Regions from separate parts of the Ensifer sp. CCNWLY38 genome, predicted to be linked through region 1. Evidence: predicted binding sites of a transcription regulator. Region 1 holds the regulator's gene; each other region holds the start of a gene.
The links. Region 1 encodes LexA, which represses DNA repair genes until DNA is damaged. Its sites were predicted from a motif close to TGTTCNNNNTGTGTTCNG; they were not measured.
Positions count from the first base shown of each region.

Region 1 (5,121 bases):
GCTATTGCGCGCTTTTCGGTCAACGCATCCGTCCCGGATGCCTCTGCTTCGATTCCCTGCCGATTGATCCTCAGTGAAGCGGCTGAACCCTTTGTTGAGGGAGGCCGCCGAAAACTTTTCGGCAACCCATCAAACGCATAATGCGGTCGCGAATCAGGATGGGGACGCATGGCCAAAGCCACTACGAAACGTCGAAGCCGGAATTCCGGTCGGAGCAGGGGAAAACAAGGCGGTATGGCGCCGTGGTATCTGGCCGCCGCACTCACTGTCGGCGGCGTGGTCGCTTACGATCATCGCGCCGAACTGAAACATTGGCCGGTGGTATCGGACGTGGTGGCGTTCACGTCGCGCCACGAATCGAAGCCGAAGCCCGTTCGCGTCGCGCAGAAATCGGACGAGCGTCCCGCGCAACAGGCGGAGAAGCAGAAACCGAATCTGGTGACAAGAGTTGCCCTTGCCGCTCCGGTGCCGTCCGTCGACCTCGGCACCAACGCGCCGACACCTGTGGTGCGGCCGAACGAGGAAGTGAAGACGGCATCCATTCGCGCGGACCAGTTTTACTTCTGCGGGATTCGCAACGACAACTGCGTGATCGACGGCGCCACCTTTCTGTACCACGGCGAAACGATCCGCGTGGCAGACGTCGATGCGCCGCGTATTCGCCAGGCAAGCTGCGACAAGGAACGTTCGCGCGGCTTCTATGCCAAGCAACGCCTGCGCGAATTGTTGAATGCGGGTGACTTCAGGCTGGAAACGGCGAGCGGTCGTCAGGATGCCAAGGCCGGTGAAAAGCTGCGGTTGGTCACCCGCGGCGACCAGTCTATCGGGCGCGTGCTGGTCACCGAGGGGCTGGTCCGGCCGTGGACGGGACACGCGACGCCCTGGTGCTGAGGCCACCCAGATGCGATCGGCGGAGGTTCGCGATCGCTCTGTGGAAAGTATCCGTCTTACAAATCGACGGCGCGTTTTTCGGAAAATGCCTCTTGCGGTTTTTCTGCAATCATTCTAAATCCGCGCCAACGCTCGGTTATCCGAGCTGTGAGGCCTCGTGGCGGAGTGGTGACGCAGAGGACTGCAAATCCTTGTACCCCGGTTCAATTCCGGGCGAGGCCTCCAATAACTCTCACCTCATTTTAGTGTGAATAGACGTTCTGCCTTAGGGCAGGGCGATTGTGTGGTTGCCTGCCCACGCCCGCGCAAGCCACATCCATTAGCTATACGTTGGATCTTATCGCTTCGGTGAAATCGGTAGAGGGGGAACGATGACTCCGCTGACATCAGCCGCATCGGTAGCGTCCGTCATCATCAAAACGGAGGCAATGGCATATATGAAGACGAAACTTGTCCTGACGGCCTTGGCCCTCTTCGCTGCGACCACGTTCGAGGCGCAGGCAGAGGACCTGGTTTTCAAGCTGAAGAACAACACAAACGCAGTGCTGACGAACTTCTATACGTCGCCTGTGGGCGTCAATGAGTGGGAAGACGATGTTTTCGGCCGGCAGGTGCTGAACCCCGGGGAAGACATGGAGATCACCATCGCCGACGGCCGGGAGGTCTGCAAGTACGACATGCGCTTCGAGTTCGAAGAAGGCTCCGGCCTCGATACGACCGAAGACATGCAGGATCTCTGCGAACTCGGCGAATACACCATCCACGAATAAGAGGCGCGCCTTCAGGTCGCCTTCAATTAACAGAGCCTCGCCACCGCAAGCGGTGGCGAGGCTCTGTCGGATGCCAGGTTTCCCTCGGAATCAGTGGTAGCGGCGGATCAGCCCGACGAGCTTGCCCTGGATCTTCACCCGATCGGGCCCGAAAATCCTTGTTTCGTAGGCAGGGTTCGCGGCTTCGAGCGCGATCGATGCGCCCTTGCGCCGGAAGCGCTTAAGCGTCGCTTCCTCATCATCCACGAGCGCCACGATGATATCGCCGGGATTGGCCGTATTGGCATTGCGGATGATCACCGTGTCGCCGTCGAAGATGCCGGCTTCGATCATCGAGTCGCCCTTAACTTCGAGAGCATAGTGTTCGCCATTGCCGATCATGTCGAGCGGAACGGTAATGTCGTGCGTGTTGTTCTGGATGGCCGAGATCGGCACACCGGCAGCGATGCGGCCCATGACCGGCACGGAAACCGATGTGTTGTCGGCCACTGGCGCGGGCTTCGGCGGTGCGGCAGGGGCTACCGCCGGCGCCTTGCCGAGGCTGCCTTCGATCACGCTGGGCGAGAAGCCGCGGCGAGGCTGCTGCTGGCTGGATGCGTAAGCCTCCGGAAGCTTGATGACCTCAAGCGCGCGAGCCCGGTTCGGCAGACGGCGAATGAACCCGCGTTCTTCGAGTGCCGTGATCAGGCGGTGAATGCCGGACTTCGACGCCAGGTCGAGCGCATCCTTCATTTCATCGAATGATGGTGGGACGCCTGACTCCTTCATGCGTTCGTGAATGAAGAGAAGCAATTCCTGTTGCTTGCGGGTCAGCATGGCACGTCGCTCCCAGAGGCGTGAAACAAATCAAGAACAGACACTATCTGTTCCATATGTGTTCCGCAAGTGCCTAAAATTCCGTGAATTCAGACAATTGGCGCGTCTGTGCGTGTCGATTGGTCACTTTTACGGGAGCAGAGCGGGTTTGGGCGATGATCGCGCCCAAAAGGAGGGCGGCGGCGTAGCGCATTGCGCGACGTCACTGCGATTCGAACGAATCGCGAGCGTTTCGTGCAAAGAGGCTAGGCCGGCTGCGTGGCGGCGCAGGCGTCTTCGAATTCCTTCACCGTCTCGGCGCTGTTGTCTTCCGGAAGTACGGCATCCGCCGCATCGGTCGCGACCGGCGTGTCGCCGTCATAGATGAAAGACTGGATGTAGAACGCGATCGCACCCTTCCACACGTTGCGTCCATCAATTTGATGGCACGGCACGGCGCTCTCGAAATCGGTCTGAAGTTCGTCCACCGTGGCGGCGCTGAGCTTGACGTCAGGCATATTGGGCGATGCGACTATCGAAGCGAGAAGCAGGGCGGCAAGCACGGTGATCGTCCACTTTGATGCAAGGGTGGGACTACGGGGCGGTTAACGATGTGAACCGCGCTTTCGTTCCGAAGTCCAGCAAGCTTGGCGATCACTGTCATGTGTTCAACAGCTCTTTGAGTGCAGGCTGTGGCCGTTTTGCGCCAGGGCACGCCGCGGCAAAGCCCTGACGCGCCCTCCGCGCCGCAATCGCTTCGGTTGCGCCAAGTCGCGGCCTCGCTGCTGGCGTGCAAAAATCCGTGTTGTGAAGATGCCGCACCGTCTCGACAGGTTGTAAAAAAACGATAACTTTGCGGGGAAAGTAGGGTGGTTGCATGCATAGATTGTCGTTGGCGGTTCTCTGTCTGTTGGTGGCGGCGGGGGCGGCCTCTGCTGAAGAAGGGCGTTCGAATATCTGGAAGGAGGTCAATGCCTGGACGGTGGGCTCGGATCCGTCCTTGGGCGGCTCGTGCTATGCGGCGACGAGCTACGACGGCGGAATGATCCTTCGAATCGGCTTCTACCCGAGAGGATCGGCGAACCTGGCGTTTCTTTCGATCGGCAACGCCGACTGGAAATCGATCGAGCCGCAGCGGGAGTATGACGTCGCCTTGCAGCTCGACCGTGGCCGCCAGTGGCCGGCTGTCGCGTTCGGCCTGGACCTCACGGGCTCGAAGGCTCTGGTCGTCAACTTCTCCAACACCGACTTCTTCACCGAATTCGTGCGCAAGAACACGCTGGCGCTGGCGTTCGAAGGACGCGTCGTGGCGAGCCTCAGCCTGCGCGATTCGATGAAGGCCGTCAGCGAGATGTTCAAATGCCAGGAGGCGGTGATTGCGTTGATGCCAAACGGCGGGCAGGGGGCGGCCGCCGATCCCTTTGCGGGCGCCGGCGGGAATGCGCCAAACAATGACCCCTTTGCTGGCGGCGGCCAGACCAAGTCGTCGAAAGATCCCTTCGCCATGTGATCTTTGGCGTGAGCGTCGGTCCGCGGGGAGAGGTGAATATTCCTAGGATTTTGCGTGGGTGCGGCTCACCCACCCTCGACAGTAACGCGGCGACCTTTCAAAATGCGGGCAAACGGGGGATTTGCATGCGTAGATTGCTGTTCGGATTTGTGAGCTGTCTGATGGCCACGGGACCGGCCGTGGCTGAGGAGGCCGAGATCATCAAATGGAAGGAAGTCGGCGGCTGGACCGTTGCTTCCGACACGTCGATGGAAGGCTCGTGTTTCATCACGTCGATGTTCGAGGGCGGGGTCATATTGCGTCTGGGATTCTACCCCAAGGGCTCCGAATCACCGCTCTACATGAGTTTCGCCAGCGACGACTGGAAGTCGCTGGAGGTCGGCAAGGACTATGACCTGACGTTCCGCTTCGACAAGAGCGATCCGTGGAGTGCGGCGGCGACCGCCGCCGGCGACGAGAGCGGCAAGTTCCTCTTCGTGAACGTCACCGATGCGGAATTCCTGACGGGGTTCGTGCGCAAAAGGACGTTGGCGATCGCCTTTGACGATCGCGTTGTCGCAAACCTCAGTCTGCGCGGCACCGGCCCGGCGGCGGAAGAACTCCTGAAATGCCAGCGGGCCGTGGATGAGATCATCGCCGACGAGGGTCGCAAGTCCAAGGAGAAGAAGGCCGATCCGTTCAACGCTCCGAGCGAGAAGCGCTCAGCGCGTGATCCGTTCAGCCTCTGACACGCGGCTTGAGTGAAGGGCGCGGAGAGCGCTGAGCGTCATCTGCTCGAGGCGAACCAGACGGCGCTGACGCCCGCGGACCTATGCTCATTGAAGCGAAGCATCGTCAGGAATGGCGGTCCATCGGTCGGACGATATTCCTTGGGGAAATGGCGGACAGGGTGGGATTCGAACCCACGGTACGGTTTCCCGTACGCTGGTTTTCAAGACCAGAGCCTTAAACCACTCGGCCACCTGTCCTTGCCTGAAATCGCAGTCAACTGCTGACCGGGCAGGGCGTTATTGCGCGAAGCCCTGTCGCTTTGCAAGATTTAACATGCGTCGCCGAAAGATTTTCTCGATGGCCAGACTGGAGCGCGCGGGCATGCTCCGCTGGTAACCGTCTGTAAACCATAGCGCATGAAATCCGGCGCTGATCTGTGGATGA
Region 1 is NZ_JBBBBO010000015.1:176,299-181,419, forward strand. It holds gene V7S54_RS28030 (thermonuclease family protein) at 169-891, shown strand; tRNA gene V7S54_RS28035 (tRNA-Cys) at 1,043-1,116, shown strand; gene V7S54_RS28040 (hypothetical protein) at 1,329-1,661, shown strand; gene lexA (transcriptional repressor LexA) at 1,752-2,477, opposite strand; gene V7S54_RS28050 (hypothetical protein) at 2,723-3,019, opposite strand; gene V7S54_RS28055 (hypothetical protein) at 3,334-3,966, shown strand; gene V7S54_RS28060 (hypothetical protein) at 4,128-4,694, shown strand; tRNA gene V7S54_RS28065 (tRNA-Ser) at 4,845-4,934, opposite strand.

Region 2 (5,121 bases), on a different contig from region 1:
CGAAGCTGTCGACCACGGGCGGCACTTCGGATGCGCGTTTCATCAAGGACTACTGCCCGGTGGTCGAATTCGGCCTGGTCGGCCAGACCATGCACATGGTCGACGAGCGCGTGGCCGTCGCCGACCTCGAGACGCTGACGAACATCTACGAAACCTTCATCTTCAGCTGGTTCGGCCATGCCGCTGCTTGATGAGGTGCTTGCCTATATCAAGGGCCTCTGGCTCTTGGCACAGGGCAACGAGGAGGGATTCCGCTGGCTCGATTTCAGTGAGAGCGGCCTCTGGCGCTCCTTCACCTCCATGCTCTGGTGCCTGCCGGCGATCGCCGTCACATGGGCGTCCTGGCGGTTCTACTATCTCTCGGTGATGCCCGCCGGAACGACCATCGGCTTCGGTTTCATCTTCAAGCTTCTGGTCGTCGATCTCGTCAGCTGGCTGCTGCCGCTGGTGCTGATTGCCATACTGTCGCGCCCGCTCGGTTTTGCCGGGGCCGTGGTGCCCATCGTCGTCACCACCAACTGGCTCTCGGTCCCGCTTTCCTACGCGATGGCCATTCCCGCCGCCATGCGCCTGATCATTCCGGGAAGCCAGGGCCTGACGAGCCTGATCTGGCTGGCGCTGCTCGTCGTCAGCGTCGCGGTCCTCTTCCGGCTCTTGCGCATGATAACGGGCAACCAGATGCTGCTGGCCTCGGCGCTGACGGCGCTCTTTCTGCTGCCGTCGATGATGATCGGTGATCTCTTGCAGCGCTTCTTCGGCCTGATTCCGGGCTAGCGCATGTCGCGCAAAAGTGCGGAGCGGTTTTGCGATAACGACATGCGGAATTTCAAGGACTCAAAGCGCGAGCGAATCTGAAAGATCGAGACACGCTTTGGAGCCCGGGATCTCCCCGCGATCAGTAATCCACTTGCAGGAAGTAGAGCCCGTCGGGCGGGGCCACGGGACCACAGGCCTTGCGATCGCGCGCTTCGAGTGCGGCCTGCAGGTCGTCCGGTGCCCACTTCCCCTCGCCCACCAGCTTCAGCGAACCGGCAAAGGACCGGATCTGGTTGTGCAGGAAGCTCTGCGCCGTCGCGCGGATTTCGATGACGCCGGCGACGAGCGCGACATCCAGCCGATCGAGGGTGCGCACCGGGCTCGTCGCCTGGCAATGGGCGGAACGGAACGTGGTAAAATCGTGATGGCCGACGAGGCGCTGCGCGCCTTCATGCATTGCCGCGTGATCGAGCGGCTTCGGCACCCACCAGGCGCGCCTGGCTTCCAGCGCCAGCGGCGCCGGCCGTGAGATGATGCGGTAGAGATAGTGCCGGCGCAGCGCCGAGAAACGCGCGTCGAACTCCGGCGACGTTTCCTCGGCTTCGAGGATCGCCACACGCTCGCCCGCAAGCCCCAGATGGGCGTTCAGCGCGTTGCGCAACGTATAGGGCTTCCACGGGCGCGTCAGATCGACATGCATGACCTGGCCGCTGGCATGCACGCCGGAATCGGTGCGGCCCGCGCCGCGGATCGACACGGTCTCTCCGGTCAGCGACAGGATCGCTTTTTCGATTGCCCCTTGCACGGATTGGCCATTGTCCTGTCGCTGCCAGCCGACATAGTCCGAGCCGTCATATTCGACGGTCAGCTTGAACCGCGGCATCAGCCGACCCTCGTGCCGGTAGCCACCGGCGTTCCACGCAGGAAGTCGGCGGCGCCGAGCGCCTTGCCGCCGGCGCGCTGCAGGCGCGTGAGCCGCACCGCGCTCTCGCCGCAGGCAATCGTCAGATTGTCGTCGAGCACCGTGCCGGGCTCGCCGGCACCCGAGGCCGGCTCGGAATTCAGAACCTTGATACGTTCCGGCTTGCCGGCAATTTCAAGCTCGAACCAGGCGCCAGGGAACGGCGACAGGCCGCGGATATGGTCGTGCACCTCGCGGGCAGGACGGGCGAAGTCGATGCGGGTTTCCGTCTTGCTGATCTTTTGGGCGTAGACGATGCCCTCCTCCGGCTGCGCCGCCAGCGGCAGATCGTCAGCTTCGAGCTTGGCCATCGCCTCCCGCATCAACGTCGCGCCGACCTGCATCAGCCGGTCGTGCAACTCGCCCGCCGTCATCGTCGCGCCGATCTGGACGGCCTTGGTGAGGGCGACGGGGCCGGTATCAAGCCCCTTGTCCATCTTCATCACCATCATGCCGGTCTCATGATCGCCGGCCATGATGGCGCGCTGGATGGGGGCAGCACCACGCCAGCGCGGCAGCAGCGAAGCATGGCCGTTGTAGCAACCGTATTTGGTGCCGGTGAGGATCGCCTCGGGCAGAAGCAGGCCATAGGCGACGACGACGGCGACATCGGCGTCGAAGTCGCGGAAGGTCTGGCGATCCGCCTCGTCCTTGAAGTTGACCGGCGTCAGCACGGGAATGCCGAGCAGCTCGGCCGCCTGATGCACCGGCGACTTCTGCAGATCGAGCCCGCGTCGGCCGCCCGGTCGCGGAGGCTGAGTATAGGCGGCGACGATCTGGTGGCCAGCCTCGGCGAGGGCCGCCAGCGTCGGCACCGAAAATTCCGGCGTACCCATGAAGATGATGCGAAGTGACAAGGCGGTAACTCCGTCCTTTCAGATCACTTCATGCGGGAAACGGCGAAATGATCTCATTCTCTGAAACAGGACAACCCCAGGCGGAAAACCGTTTCACGCTTTCCTGGGATTGCACAGTGGATCCCCGCCCTCAAATCGTGCCCTTCGCGCGATCTGTTTGCGACCGCTTGCGTGGTCGGCGTCAGATCGCCTTCGCACCGCGCGTCTTGGCGGCCTTGGTGAACTTGCGGATCACCATGTCGCGCTTGAGCTTGGAGATGTGATCGATGAACAGGACGCCGTTCAGGTGATCGATCTCATGCTGCAGGCAGGTCGCGAGCAGGCCATCGGCCTCGATCATCTGTTCCTTGCCGTCACGGTCGAGATGCTTGACGGTGATCGCCGCGGGGCGCTCGACCTCGGCGTAAAAGTCTGGGATCGACAGGCAGCCTTCCTCGTAGACCGAGCGCTCATCGGACGAAGCAACGATCTCGGGATTGATGAAAACGAGCGGGGTCTTGTCGTCGCCTTCTTTCGAAACGTCGAGCACCAGCATGCGTTTGGCAACGCCGATCTGGATCGCGGCAAGGCCGATGCCGGGCGCGTCATACATGGTTTCGAGCATATCGTCGGCCAGACGGCGGATGTCCGCGTCGATGGTTTCGATCGGCGTGGAAACCTGGCGAAGCACAGGATCGGGAAGGATGATAAGCGGCTTGATCGTCATGCTGCTCCCATAGCCGATCTTTCCATCGGCGTGCAAGAAAATTGCCTTGCCACCCGCAGCGGCCCTTCCGGCATCGGCCGGCGTTAACCGCACGGTACAGATGTTCATGCTTTGATCTATAAAACATCTGCGAATCTGTTAGGCTTACACCATGGAACCAGCGCCCATCGACCTTTCCCAGCCATTGTTTTTCATCGGCACTCTGCCGGTCACGCTGGGCCATCTCGCCATCGCCGGCGGTCTGATGGTGGCAGTCGCGCTGCTGATGGCGCTTTCGCGGCGTCGGGATACTCGCGCCGAAGAACGGCAGGAGCAGATGGCGATGCTGCTTGCGGCCCAGACGGAGATGCAGGGGCGGGTCGCCGCCATGGCCGAGGTTTTCGGCGCGCGGCAGGCGGAGCTCAACCAGACGCTCAGCCAGCGTATCGACGGCATGACCCACCGCATCGGCGCATCGATCACCGAACAGACCAAGGCGACGCACGAAAACCTCAGGCGGCTGCAAGAGCGCCTGGCGGTCATCGACAATGCCCAGAACAACATCCAGTCGCTGGCCAAGGACATGGCCGGGTTGCAGGCGATCCTATCCAACAAGCAGACGCGCGGCGCCTTCGGCCAGTCGCGCATGGAGGCGATCATCGCCGATGGGCTGCCGATGGGCGCCTTTGAATTTCAGACGACGCTGTCGAACGGCGCTCGGCCCGATTGCACCATCCGCATGCCGAACGGCCAGCCGGCGCTCGTCATCGACGCGAAATTTCCGCTGGAAGCCTGGAACGCGATGCGGGATGCCCCGAATGCGGAACGCCGCCAACAGATCGCGCAACTTTTCCGCCGCGACATGGAAGGGCATGTGCGCGATATCGCCAGCAAGTACCTGATCTCGGGAGAGACGCAGGACACCGCATTCCTGTTCGTGCCATCGGAATCGATCTTCGCCGAAATCCACGAGCATTTCGAAGCGATCGTGCAGAAGGCGCATCGCCAGCGGATCGTCATCGTCTCGCCGTCGCTGCTGCTCTTGTCGATCCAGGTGATCCAGGCGATCCTCAAGGATGCGCGGATGCGCGAACAGGCGCATCTGATCCAGGGTGAAGTGGCCAGGCTGATGGAGGACCTCAGTCGTCTCGACGAGCGCGTGCGCAAGCTTCAGGGGCACTTCGCCATGAGCCAGAAGGACGTCGAGGATATTCTGATTTCGTCTAGCAAGCTCACGCGGCGCGGCGCCAAGATCGAGGCGCTCGAACTTCAAGCCGAAGGCGGGACGCAAGAAGCAAGCGACCCGCGTGCCGCCGTCGACAACCGCGTCGGGCAATTGCGCCTGCGGGTGGTTGACGAGGACTGAGGCTGTCGGGCACTCTCCGGCCCACTTTGCAATCCGACGGGATATTTTCACATGATCACTGTTTTTGGGTCTATCAACATGGACCTGATCGCCACCACGGCACGCCTCCCGAAGCCGGGCGAAACCGTCGCCGGTACGGGCTTTTCGACCGCCGCCGGCGGCAAGGGCGCAAACCAGGCGCTTGCTGCACGGCGCGCCGGCGCGACGGTTAAGATGGCGGGCGCAGTCGGAAAGGACAGCTTTGCCGATGGCGCGCTGGAACTGCTGAAGGGCGCAGGTGCCGACCTGTCGCTGACCAAGACGGTGAATGAGCCGACTGGCACCGCGCATATCTTGGTCGGCGGTGACGGCGAGAACGTCATCGTCGTCGTCGCCAGTGCCAATTCAACTGTCAATGAGGCCGATGCGGTGAAAGCCGTCGACGGCATGAACCGTGGCGACACGCTGATGCTGCAGCTCGAAATTCCGGCAGCCTCCGTCGAGAAGGCCCTGAACG
Region 2 is NZ_JBBBBO010000001.1:753,096-758,216, forward strand. It holds gene dapE (succinyl-diaminopimelate desuccinylase) at 1-191, shown strand, start outside; gene V7S54_RS03685 (hypothetical protein) at 178-774, shown strand; gene truA (tRNA pseudouridine(38-40) synthase TruA) at 896-1,639, opposite strand; gene fmt (methionyl-tRNA formyltransferase) at 1,639-2,574, opposite strand; gene def (peptide deformylase) at 2,756-3,280, opposite strand; gene V7S54_RS03705 (DNA recombination protein RmuC) at 3,432-4,625, shown strand; gene V7S54_RS03710 (ribokinase) at 4,677-5,121, shown strand, end outside.
Region 2: the regulator LexA is predicted to act here: its motif matches at 3,382-3,399, upstream of V7S54_RS03705 (DNA recombination protein RmuC).

Region 3 (5,121 bases), on a different contig from region 1:
CGCCCGGCGCCTGAAGCGCCAGCGTGGCCTCGATTGCCTGGTGGTGGACTATATCCAGCTGATGACCGGCTCGGGCAAATCGAGCGACAACCGCGTTCAGGAAATCACCCAGATCACCACGGGCCTGAAGGCGCTCGGCAAGGAACTGAACGTTCCGATCATCGCCCTGTCACAGCTCTCCCGTCAGGTGGAGAGCCGCGAAGACAAGCGCCCGCAGCTCTCCGACCTTCGTGAATCGGGCTCGATCGAGCAGGACGCCGACGTCGTGCTCTTCGTGTTCCGTGAGGAATACTACGTGAAGAACCTGGAGCCGCGCGACGAGTTCGACCCGAAGTACGAAGAGTGGAAGATGAAGATGGAACAGGTGAAAGGCACGGCCGACGTGATCATCGCCAAGCAGCGCCACGGACCGACCGGCACCGTGAAGCTCGCCTTCCAGTCGGAATTCACGCGCTTCACCGATCTCGCCGATCCCTCCTTCACCCAGTACGAAGAACACTAGAGTTCCGTGGGGGCGGCCGGAGCGGGATGGGAAAAATGTTTGCGGTTTCCCATCCCGCTCTACTTCACAACGAGCCGCCCAAGCGTGATGGGCTCAACCGGCACCGCCTTTTACCAGGCGGCGCCTAGAACCTGACGTAACAGCGCCACCGAAATCACGCCGACGGCAACGGATGCCAAGAGCGGCAGCCGGGTTGCAGCAACGGCAGTCGCCGCAGCCGCAATCGTTTCGGCCGGGCCGGTGACCAGTGCCGTCGGAGCGATGACCGCCATCAGAACCGCCGGCGGAATGGCCTCGAGGGCGCGCTTCTGGTTTTCTCCGATCGTCACATAGCGGATCAGCACGAGACCGCCGATGCGGGTCGCGATCGTCGCGACGGCCATGGCCAGGATCGCAAGCAAAGTGTTGAGATCGACGCTCATGCGTGGGCCTCCTTGTGTCCGCCTGAAAGCATAGCCACGACGACGCCGGCTGCAGCACCCGCCGCAATGTACCAGACGCCCGGCAGCAATTGATGCGTGACCACGGCCGCACAAGCGCTCGCGGCGAGAACGGCACCCGTTTCGCGCCCCTTCCAGAAACCCATGACCAGGATGATGAAAACGGCAGGGAATGCGAAGTCGAGGCCGATGACCTTGGGATCGCCCAGCAGGGCGCCAACCATCGCGCCCGTCAGGCTCGTCAGGACCCAAGCGCAGTAGAAGGGCACGGCGAGGCCGGCATACCAGGCGGGCGTGAGTTTGCCATTGCTCGCGCGCATCTCGGCCATGGCCCAGATTTCATCGGCGAGAAGCAGCATCGACGCGTAGCGCGCCGGTCCGGAGAACCCGTCAAGCTTGCTGCCGATCGAGGCGCTCATCAGCACATGGCGGATGTTGACGAGCAGGGCCGAGAAGCCGAGTGCGGCCCAGGACACCGGATGCGTCCAGATATCCATGGCGACGAATTGCGACCCACCGGCAAAGACCAGTGCGCTCATCAGCGTCACCTCCGCCGGCGTCAGCCCCTTGGCCGCCGCCACTGCACCGAACACCAGGCCGATCGGCATGACGGCTACGATCAGCGGCGTCATCGCGATCGCCGCGGCCCGAAATTCCTGCAACGCATCTCTTACCTGCAACGTCCCTGTCTCCATTCACACGTACGGAGAACGTCTATAGGCGGAAGCAGGTCCTGTATTGAACGAAAGTGATCAGCCGGCGCGGAAGGCGCCGGGTGTCACGCCGGTGCGCGCCTTGAAGTGGCGGCTGAAATGCGCCTGATCGGCGAAGCCGCACTGATAGGCCGCATCCACCGCCGACCAGCCATGCCTGAGCAAGGTCTTGGCGGCGCGCACGCGCTTGTCGGTCAGAAAGGCATGCGGAGTGATATGGAATTCCTTGCGGAAGGCGCGGATCAGGTGCGCGCGGCTGAGCCCTGCGACCTTGGCGAGTTCCTCGAGCCCGACTTCTTCAGCATAATTCTCGATCAGATAGTCCCGCGCCCGATGCACGGCGGACTGCTCGCGCGTCTCGATCGGGGTGATGATCGTACTGCCGTGCCTCTCGAACATCGCCGCAAGCACGCCGAACATTCTTTCCTCGGCCTCGAGCGTGCCACCTGCCAGCTCAAGCGTTCGGTGCGCTTGATGAAAGGACAAGGCGAGGTCCGGATCCTGCAGCACCCGCCTCGAGAAGGACGGCGTTCCCTTGAAAGCGCGACCGGTCACGTCCTCGATGATGTTCACCAGCAGATCGGCGCTCGGATAGACCATGCGATAGCGGTAGCCGCTGCCGCCGGGGTGGCCGTCGTGGATTTCGTCAGGGTTGATCAGGTAGAAGAACCCAGGGCCTGCTTCAGAGCGCTCGCCCTTGATCTTGCTGATCTGCGAGCCGGCCTCGATCGCGCCGATGCTGAACGTCTCATGCGCGTGCGGCGCGAATTCATGGGTAATGAAGGTCGCCGTCAGACATTCCATGCCCATGAACCGAGGATCGCGCCAGAAGCGCGTGCGCTCGGCGCCCTCAATCGGCATGACCTCTATGGCTTCTTCCTGCGAAATCGTCTGCATTGGACAACCATAGTGACCCGAGGCGATCCCGTCTTGCACAAAAGTGCTCATCCTTCCTTCAGGGCCGCGTGACCGCGATGCGACCGGCGAGCATTTGCGACCATGGGCCGTTGGCTGTATTGCTCTTCGTATCGTCCACGAAGAGTGTCCGGCATGCTCCCCCCAGAATTTCTTTCCGCCTCCAACCGCCTCACGATCAATCTCGGTGCGCTTGCCGACAATTGGCGGTCGATGAATGCCCGCTCCGGCAAGGCGCGGGCGGCAGCGGTCCTGAAAGCGGACGCCTATGGCCTCGGCATCGATGATGCAGCCCCTGCCCTCTATGCCGCCGGCGCGCGCGACTTCTTCGTCGCCAATGCCGAGGAAGGTGCGGAACTGCGCCCCCTCGTTCCGGAGGGCCGCATCTACATTCTCGCGGGCATGTGGCCGGGCAACGAAGAGCTCTTCTTCGACAATGACCTGGTGCCGATCATCAATTCCGACGAGCAGCTTGCGGTGTTCATGGCGGCTCTTTCCGAGCGCGGCGACCACCCCTGCGTGCTGCATATCGATACCGGCATGAACCGGTTGGGCCTCTCGGTCGAGGCCGCCGTGGCGCTTGCCAATGACCCGGCGCGACCCGCCAGCTTCTCGCCGGTGCTGATCATGAGCCACCTCGCCTGTGCCGACGAACCGCAGCATCCGTTGAACGCCTACCAGCTCGGGCGCTTCCGCGAAGCCACAGCCGCCTATCACGGCGTTGATGCAAGCCTTGCCAATTCCGGCGGTGTGTTCCTGGGCGCCGACTATCATTTCGAGCTCACCCGGCCGGGCATCGCCGTCTATGGCGGCGAGGCGGTCAACGATGCCATCAACCCGATGACCCCAGTGGTAACCGCCGAGGCCAGGATCATCCAGATCCGCGAGGTCGCGGCCGGAGGCACGGCGAGCTACGGCGCCTCCGCCCGCTTCGACAGGGACAGCCGCATCGCCACCGTCGCTGTCGGATACGCCGATGGCTACCATCGTTCGGTCTCCGGCGGCGGCGTGACTCTACGGCAGGCAACCCCGTCAGGGGCGTTCGGCTTCCTGCACGGCAAGCGCGTTCCGCATGTGGGGCGCGTCACCATGGACCTCAGCCTGTTCGACGTCACTGACCTGCCGGCAGGTGCAGCGCGGCCGGGCGATTACATCGAGCTTTTCGGCCGAAACATCGCCATTGACGACGTGGCGCGCGCCGGCGGAACCATCGGCTATGAGCTGCTGACCAGCCTCGGGCATCGTTACATCAGGAACTATGTCGGCGCCGTCTGACGTGGCTTTCCTGCATTTTCCTTGCGGCCTTCGCTAAAATTCACCTTTTGTTCCGCATTCCGCGGCATTATGTGACGACAAAGGTGATTCTCCTGTCGTCGGCGGCACCGCCTCGCATGTGTGCCGGCGGCTCCCAGATTTCGAAAGTCCGATCCTGATGGCGAAAGCCCGTACCCAATTCATCTGCCAGAACTGCGGCACCGTCCACACCCGCTGGGCGGGCAAATGCGAAGGCTGCGGCGAGTGGAACACGATCATCGAGGACGACCCGACCGCCGGTATCGGCGGTGGTCCGACGCGCGCGCCGAAGAAGGGTCGCCCGGTGGCGCTCACCACGCTTTCCGGCGAGATCGAGGATGCGCCGCGTATCCAGACCGGGATTTCGGAACTCGACCGGGTGACCGGCGGTGGCTTCGTGAGGGGCTCCGCGCTGCTCGTCGGCGGCGATCCCGGCATCGGCAAATCGACCGTGCTGATGCAGGCGGCCGCAGCGCTGTCGCGCCGCAAGCACCGCGTCATCTATGTCTCGGGCGAGGAGGCCGTGGCGCAGGTGCGTCTGCGTGCGCAGCGCCTGGGTGCTGCCGACAGCGACGTGCTACTGGCCGCCGAAACCAATGTCGAGGACATTCTGGCGACGCTTTCGGAAGGCAAGCGTCCCGATCTGGTGATCATCGATTCGATCCAGACGCTCTGGAGCGACCTCGTCGATTCGGCGCCCGGCACGGTGACGCAGGTTCGGACCGGCGTGCAGGCGATGATCCGCTTCGCCAAACAGACAGGCACCGCCGTCGTGCTCGTCGGCCACGTCACCAAGGAGGGCCAGATCGCCGGCCCTCGCGTTGTCGAACACATGGTCGATGCGGTGCTTTACTTCGAAGGCGACCGCGGCCACCACTACCGCATCCTGCGCACCGTCAAGAACCGCTTCGGCCCGACCGACGAGATCGGCGTTTTCGAAATGTCGGACAAGGGTCTGCGCGAAGTGGCCAACCCGTCGGAACTGTTCCTCGGAGAACGCAACGAAAAATCGCCGGGCGCCGCGGTCTTTGCCGGCATGGAAGGCACCCGCCCCATTCTTGTCGAAGTGCAGGCGCTCGTCGCGCCGACCTCACTCGGTACGCCGCGGCGCGCTATCGTCGGCTGGGACTCGGCCCGCCTGTCGATGATCCTTGCGGTGCTCGAGGCCCATTGCGGCGTACGGCTCGGCCAGCACGACGTCTATCTCAATATCGCCGGCGGCTATCGCATTTCGGAGCCTGCTGCCGATCTAGCTGTG
Region 3 is NZ_JBBBBO010000008.1:65,921-71,041, reverse strand. It holds gene V7S54_RS18100 (replicative DNA helicase) at 1-502, shown strand, start outside; gene V7S54_RS18095 (AzlD family protein) at 613-924, opposite strand; gene V7S54_RS18090 (AzlC family ABC transporter permease) at 921-1,574, opposite strand; gene V7S54_RS18085 (AraC family transcriptional regulator) at 1,695-2,552, opposite strand; gene alr (alanine racemase) at 2,706-3,845, shown strand; gene radA (DNA repair protein RadA) at 4,003-5,121, shown strand, end outside.
Region 3: the regulator LexA is predicted to act here: its motif matches at 3,883-3,900, upstream of radA (DNA repair protein RadA).

Region 4 (5,121 bases), on a different contig from region 1:
AGGATAAACGCTCTGGTGCTGGTAGAGACCGCGCGGACCGTAAAGTCGGTTCCAGGCGCCGATTGCATCCAGCGGATAGAAATAGGAGGTCCAGGGAACCGTGGTCACGGTTTCGCCCGGCTTCTCCTTGCGGAAGTAATATTCGTTGAAGGCCTTGAGCGTTGTCCGGTTCAGAAGATTGAAGGGCGGCGCGAAGGGTACCGAAAGCTTCAATCCCTTGGGAATATCGGGCAGTTCGCAGGAACCGTCGGCGTGGTCGCCGGCCAGCAGCACGCCCCTGCCAGTGCGGGCTCCCGTTGCGAGCTGGTCGATCCAGGCAACGGAATATTCGTGCTCCTCGTCGACGCGATCGACGAGGGCGAAGTATTGGTCGAGATTATCGAAGCGGATCGCATGCTGTTGCACGTGCGGCGACGGCACCTTCATCAGCCGCAAATCCACGGTCAGGATCAAACCCGTCAGTCCCATGCCGCCGATCGTCGCAGCGTAAAGTTCAGCGTTCTCTCCCGGCGAACAGGTGAACCGATCCCCGTTCGAGCGCAGAAGCGTGAAACCTGTCACGTGATTGCCGAAGGTGCCGCGCGCATGGTGGTTCTTGCCGTGCACGTCGTTGGCAAGTGCGCCGCCGACGGTCACGAAAGCCGTGCCGGGGGTGACAGGCAGGAAGAAGCGATGCTCGATCGCGCGTTCGAGCACCTCGCGCAACGTCACGCCGGCCTCGCAAGACATCATGCCGGTGCCGGGATCGAAGGCGATGATCCGGCCATGCCGGCGGCTTTCGATCAGCGTGCCTCGGTCATTGTGGCAACTGTCGCCGTAGCTGCGGCCATTGCCGAAGGGCAAGTAACCTTCCGCCTCCAGGTTGCCGAGGCGATCCTCATAGTCGTCAGGCGAAATGGCAGGCCGCGCGCGATTGTCGAGGCGGCCCCAGCTTTCATGGTCTTGCAAACTCATTGCGGCCCGATGGCTCCAAACAGGATCAACAGCGCGCCCACCAGCATGGTCAATTGGCTGCGCCAGTCACGCATGATGAAGACAACAGGGTCCTCATGCAGCATGCCGCGACGCGCGAGCATCCAGATGCGCAACAACATATAGAGCACCAGCGGGCAAAGCGGCCACAGCGCCCAGGGCGTGGTGTACATTTCCTGGAGTTCCTTGCTGTGCACGTAGAGCGCAAGGACCAGAGCCGCGGTGAAAGCGGAAGCAACGCCAGCCTGCCCCACCATCTCGAAATCGACAGCGAGATAGCCGCGCCCCGGAACGTTGCCGCCGTCCTTGTCGTCGAATTCGTGCAACTCGACATAGCGCTTCACGAGCGCCAGGCTGAGGAAAAAGAAGATGGCGAAGGAGACCAGCCAGAAAGAGAGCTCCGTGCCTGTTGCCGCGGCCCCGGCAACGATGCGCGTGGTATAGAGGCCGGCGAGCGTGAAGACGTCGACCAGCAGCTTGCGCTTCAGTACGAAGGTATAGGCGGTCGTCGCGCAGGCATAGAACGCCAGCACACCGGCAAATTTCCATGGCAGCAAGAACGTCAGCGACAGCGATGCCAGGATGAGGCAGCCGGCAAGAATGAGCGCCGTCGGCACCGACATCTGACCGCTTGCGAGCGGCCGGTGACGCTTCTTCGCATGGCGGCGATCATTGGCGAGGTCCGAAAGATCGTTGATGACATAGACCGCCGAGGCGAGGAAACTGAATGCAAAGAAGGCGACGATGACGCTCATGATCGCGTCGACGTGCAGGACTTCATGATTGAGGATCATCGGCACGCCGATGAGTACGTTTTTCGCCCATTGATGCACGCGGATGGACTTCAACGGCGCAAGCGCGCTCACCTTGCCGGTCTCAAGCCGTTCCGCGTCATGATTGCGGCGCCACTTCTCCGCCGCGGCATCCGGAGCAACCACGATCGCTCGACGCGCCACTTCGAAAACGGCGATGTCGTCGCGGCTATTGCCCATGTAATCGAAGGCGCCATCACCGAACCGTTCGACCAGCGCCTGGCGCTTGCGGCTGCTCGTCAGATTGAGCGCATCGGTCGAATGCATAACCGAGGAAAAAAGTCCGACATGATCGGCAACGTCTCTGGCGACCAACGGCGCGGCACCGGTGACGAGCACCAGTTCGCGGCCGGTCTTTCTCTCCTCGGCGAGCCGATCGATGACGGCCTGCCGGTAGGGCCAGTCCTGAGCCTTGCGGCCGGAACGCAAGGCTACCTCATGCTTCAGCCGCGCCTTGCCCTTCACCAGCCAGAACAGCATGGGAAAGAGCATCAGCGGATTGCGCAAGAGAATGATCGCCGCACCTTCCCACAGTGTATCGGCGGCCAACAAAGTACCGTCCAGATCCACACACAGCGGAATGTGCCGTGTCTCGGTGCGCGCGTCCATGATTTCCATCCCAGCCATAATTGCCGGCATGATGACGTCTTCAACTTTCCAGAGTGGAAACACGGGCCACAATCTCGCCCGGAAACTGTCGGGCTGGTTAACAAATGTCGGCGGCGCGGACAAAGGTCAGTGGCGACCGATCCAGTTCAACGCATCGCGCCAGTCGGTCATGCGCACCGGGGTGCCGTGCGAGCCGCTTTCGAAGAGGACGAAGCGTGTCGGGTAGCCTTGGCCCTTCAGCCTGCGATAGAGCGCTTTCTGGCTCTCGGCGGGATAGACGCTGTCTCGGCTGCCATGGCTGAAGAACACGGGCAACTTTGCCTTGTAAGCAGCGCTCTTGGTGAAATCGGGGTCGCTGACGCCCCCCATGACCATCATGCCGCCGAGAGCCGAGACCGCGGAGGCATCGCGCGAAACGCCCCAGCAGATGAAACTTCCCATCGAGGCGCAGGCCAGCACCACGGGGCGGCCGCCGGAACGCTCGGAAACCTGTTTGACCAGGCCGGCAACATCCGCAGCACCTGCCGTGTCGAAGGTGCGGACGCTCGGCGCATAGTAGACGCCGCCATTGGCGACGGCGAGGTTCTTCAGCCGGTTGAAGTTACCACCGAAGGAAAAATCGTTGGTGCCGAGCCGGCGATCACCGCCGCGGCCATGGATGAAGATCACCGTGAAGGCAGCGCCGCGATCCGGACCGACGCGGGTCACGTCAAGCGAGCGACCACCAATGTCGAGCGTCTCGTTGACCTGCTCGCTTTTCACGCCCAGCGAAACATAGGCGCGCTTCACCCGGCGTTCCGGAATTTGGTCCCGTTCGTTGATATCGCGCAGCTCCTGATATTCCACCGTCAGGTCGTCGCCGCCATCGTTTTGTTGCAGCACCTTGGCATAGGAGAAAAGCTCGTCCTTGAAGGGCTTCAACGTCTGCGCTTGAGCCGCGGAAGCGCCTGCGGCGAAGGCCGCAGCCAGAAAAAGCCGGCGAAACGGAAAAACAGTTGTGGACACGGCCAATGACGGGCTCCCTCTTTGGCCGGAAGCCTTGCCATCGCACGGACGCCAACGCAACACTTGCTCCGTAACAGGGCCGCAAAGGCGGCATTTCATCTGCGAGCGATGCCAGCATTCTCCTTTTGTTCGCTCTTTCGGCGGGAGTCTGGCAGAATTCAGGTGATTCGACCGCCGGGGGATGGCGGCAAAGTCGAGGTCTTGCTATGGCCTCTCCCCAAGTGACAGGAACGATCCGAACGACCCCATGGACGACAACAGCGACCTCTTCTCCTCCGCGCCCCTACAGCCGAAGCCTGCCGAAGCTGGAGCTCCGCCGCGCAAGCCGCCGACTGCGCCCGCTTCAGGCAGCGACGAACCGCGCCCTGCCCCGAAAGGCAGTGATGGCAGCGACTACGATGCGTCGGCGATCGAGGTGCTCGAAGGGCTGGAGCCGGTTCGTCGTCGTCCCGGCATGTATATCGGCGGCACCGACGAGAAGGCGCTGCACCACCTGTTTGCCGAAGTCATCGACAACTCGATGGACGAAGCGGTCGCCGGTCACGCGAATTTCATCGAAGTCAATCTCGATGCCGACGGCTTCCTGACGGTGACCGACAACGGCCGCGGCATCCCGGTCGAGAACCATCCGAAATTCCCCGGCAAGTCGACGCTCGAAGTCGTCATGACCATCCTGCACGCCGGCGGCAAGTTCGACGGCAAGGCCTACGAAACTTCTGGCGGTCTTCATGGCGTCGGCGTCTCCGTCGTCAATGCGCTCTCCGATGCGCTCGAAGTCGAGGTCGCACGCAACCGCAAGCTCTATCGCCAACGCTTCTCCCGCGGCATTCCGCAGGGCGGGCTCGAAGAACTCGGCGACGTGCACAATCGCCGCGGCACGCGCGTACGCTTCCACCCGGATCCGGATATTTTCGGACCGCACGCCCATTTCGAGCCGGGGCGGCTGTTCCGCATGGCCCGCTCGAAGGCCTACCTTTTCGGCGGCGTCGAGATCCGCTGGTCCTGCGACCCGTCGCTCCTGCAGGAAGGTTCGGAAATTCCGGACAAGGCGGTCTTCCACTTCCCCGGTGGCCTCAAGGACTATCTGGCTGCGACGCTCGGCAAGGAGTTCACCGTCACCCGCGAGATCTTCGCCGGCAAGTCGGAAAAGTCGAACGGCCACGGTTCGATCGAATGGGCGGTCACCTGGTACGGCGGCGACCAACAGGTCCATTCCTATTGCAACACCATCCCGACGCCCGAGGGCGGCACGCACGAGGCGGGCTTCCGCATCGCGCTGACCAAGGGCCTGAAGAACTATGCGGAGCTGACACAGAACAAGCGCGCGGCGATCATCACCACGGACGATGTGATGATCTCGGCCGCGGGCATGCTGTCGGTCTTCATCCGCGAACCGGAATTCGTCGGCCAAACGAAGGACAAGCTCGCGACGGTCGAGGCACAGCGCATCGTCGAAAACGCGCTCCGCGACCCCTTCGATCACTACCTTGCCGACAATCCGGGAGAAGCCGCCAAGCTGCTCGACTGGGTGGTCGAGCGCGCCGAAGAGCGCGTGCGCCGGCGCAAGGAAAAGGAAGTCAACCGCAAGACGGCGGTGCGCAAACTGCGCTTGCCGGGCAAGCTTGCGGATTGCTCGCAGAACACGGCCGAAGGCGCGGAACTCTTCATCGTCGAAGGGGACTCGGCAGGCGGATCGGCAAAGCAGGCGCGCAACCGCGCCAAC
Region 4 is NZ_JBBBBO010000010.1:245,686-250,806, forward strand. It holds gene V7S54_RS22305 (FAD-binding oxidoreductase) at 1-954, opposite strand, end outside; gene V7S54_RS22310 (UbiA family prenyltransferase) at 951-2,393, opposite strand; gene V7S54_RS22315 (alpha/beta hydrolase) at 2,520-3,404, opposite strand; gene parE (DNA topoisomerase IV subunit B) at 3,646-5,121, shown strand, end outside.
Region 4: the regulator LexA is predicted to act here: its motif matches at 3,514-3,531, upstream of parE (DNA topoisomerase IV subunit B).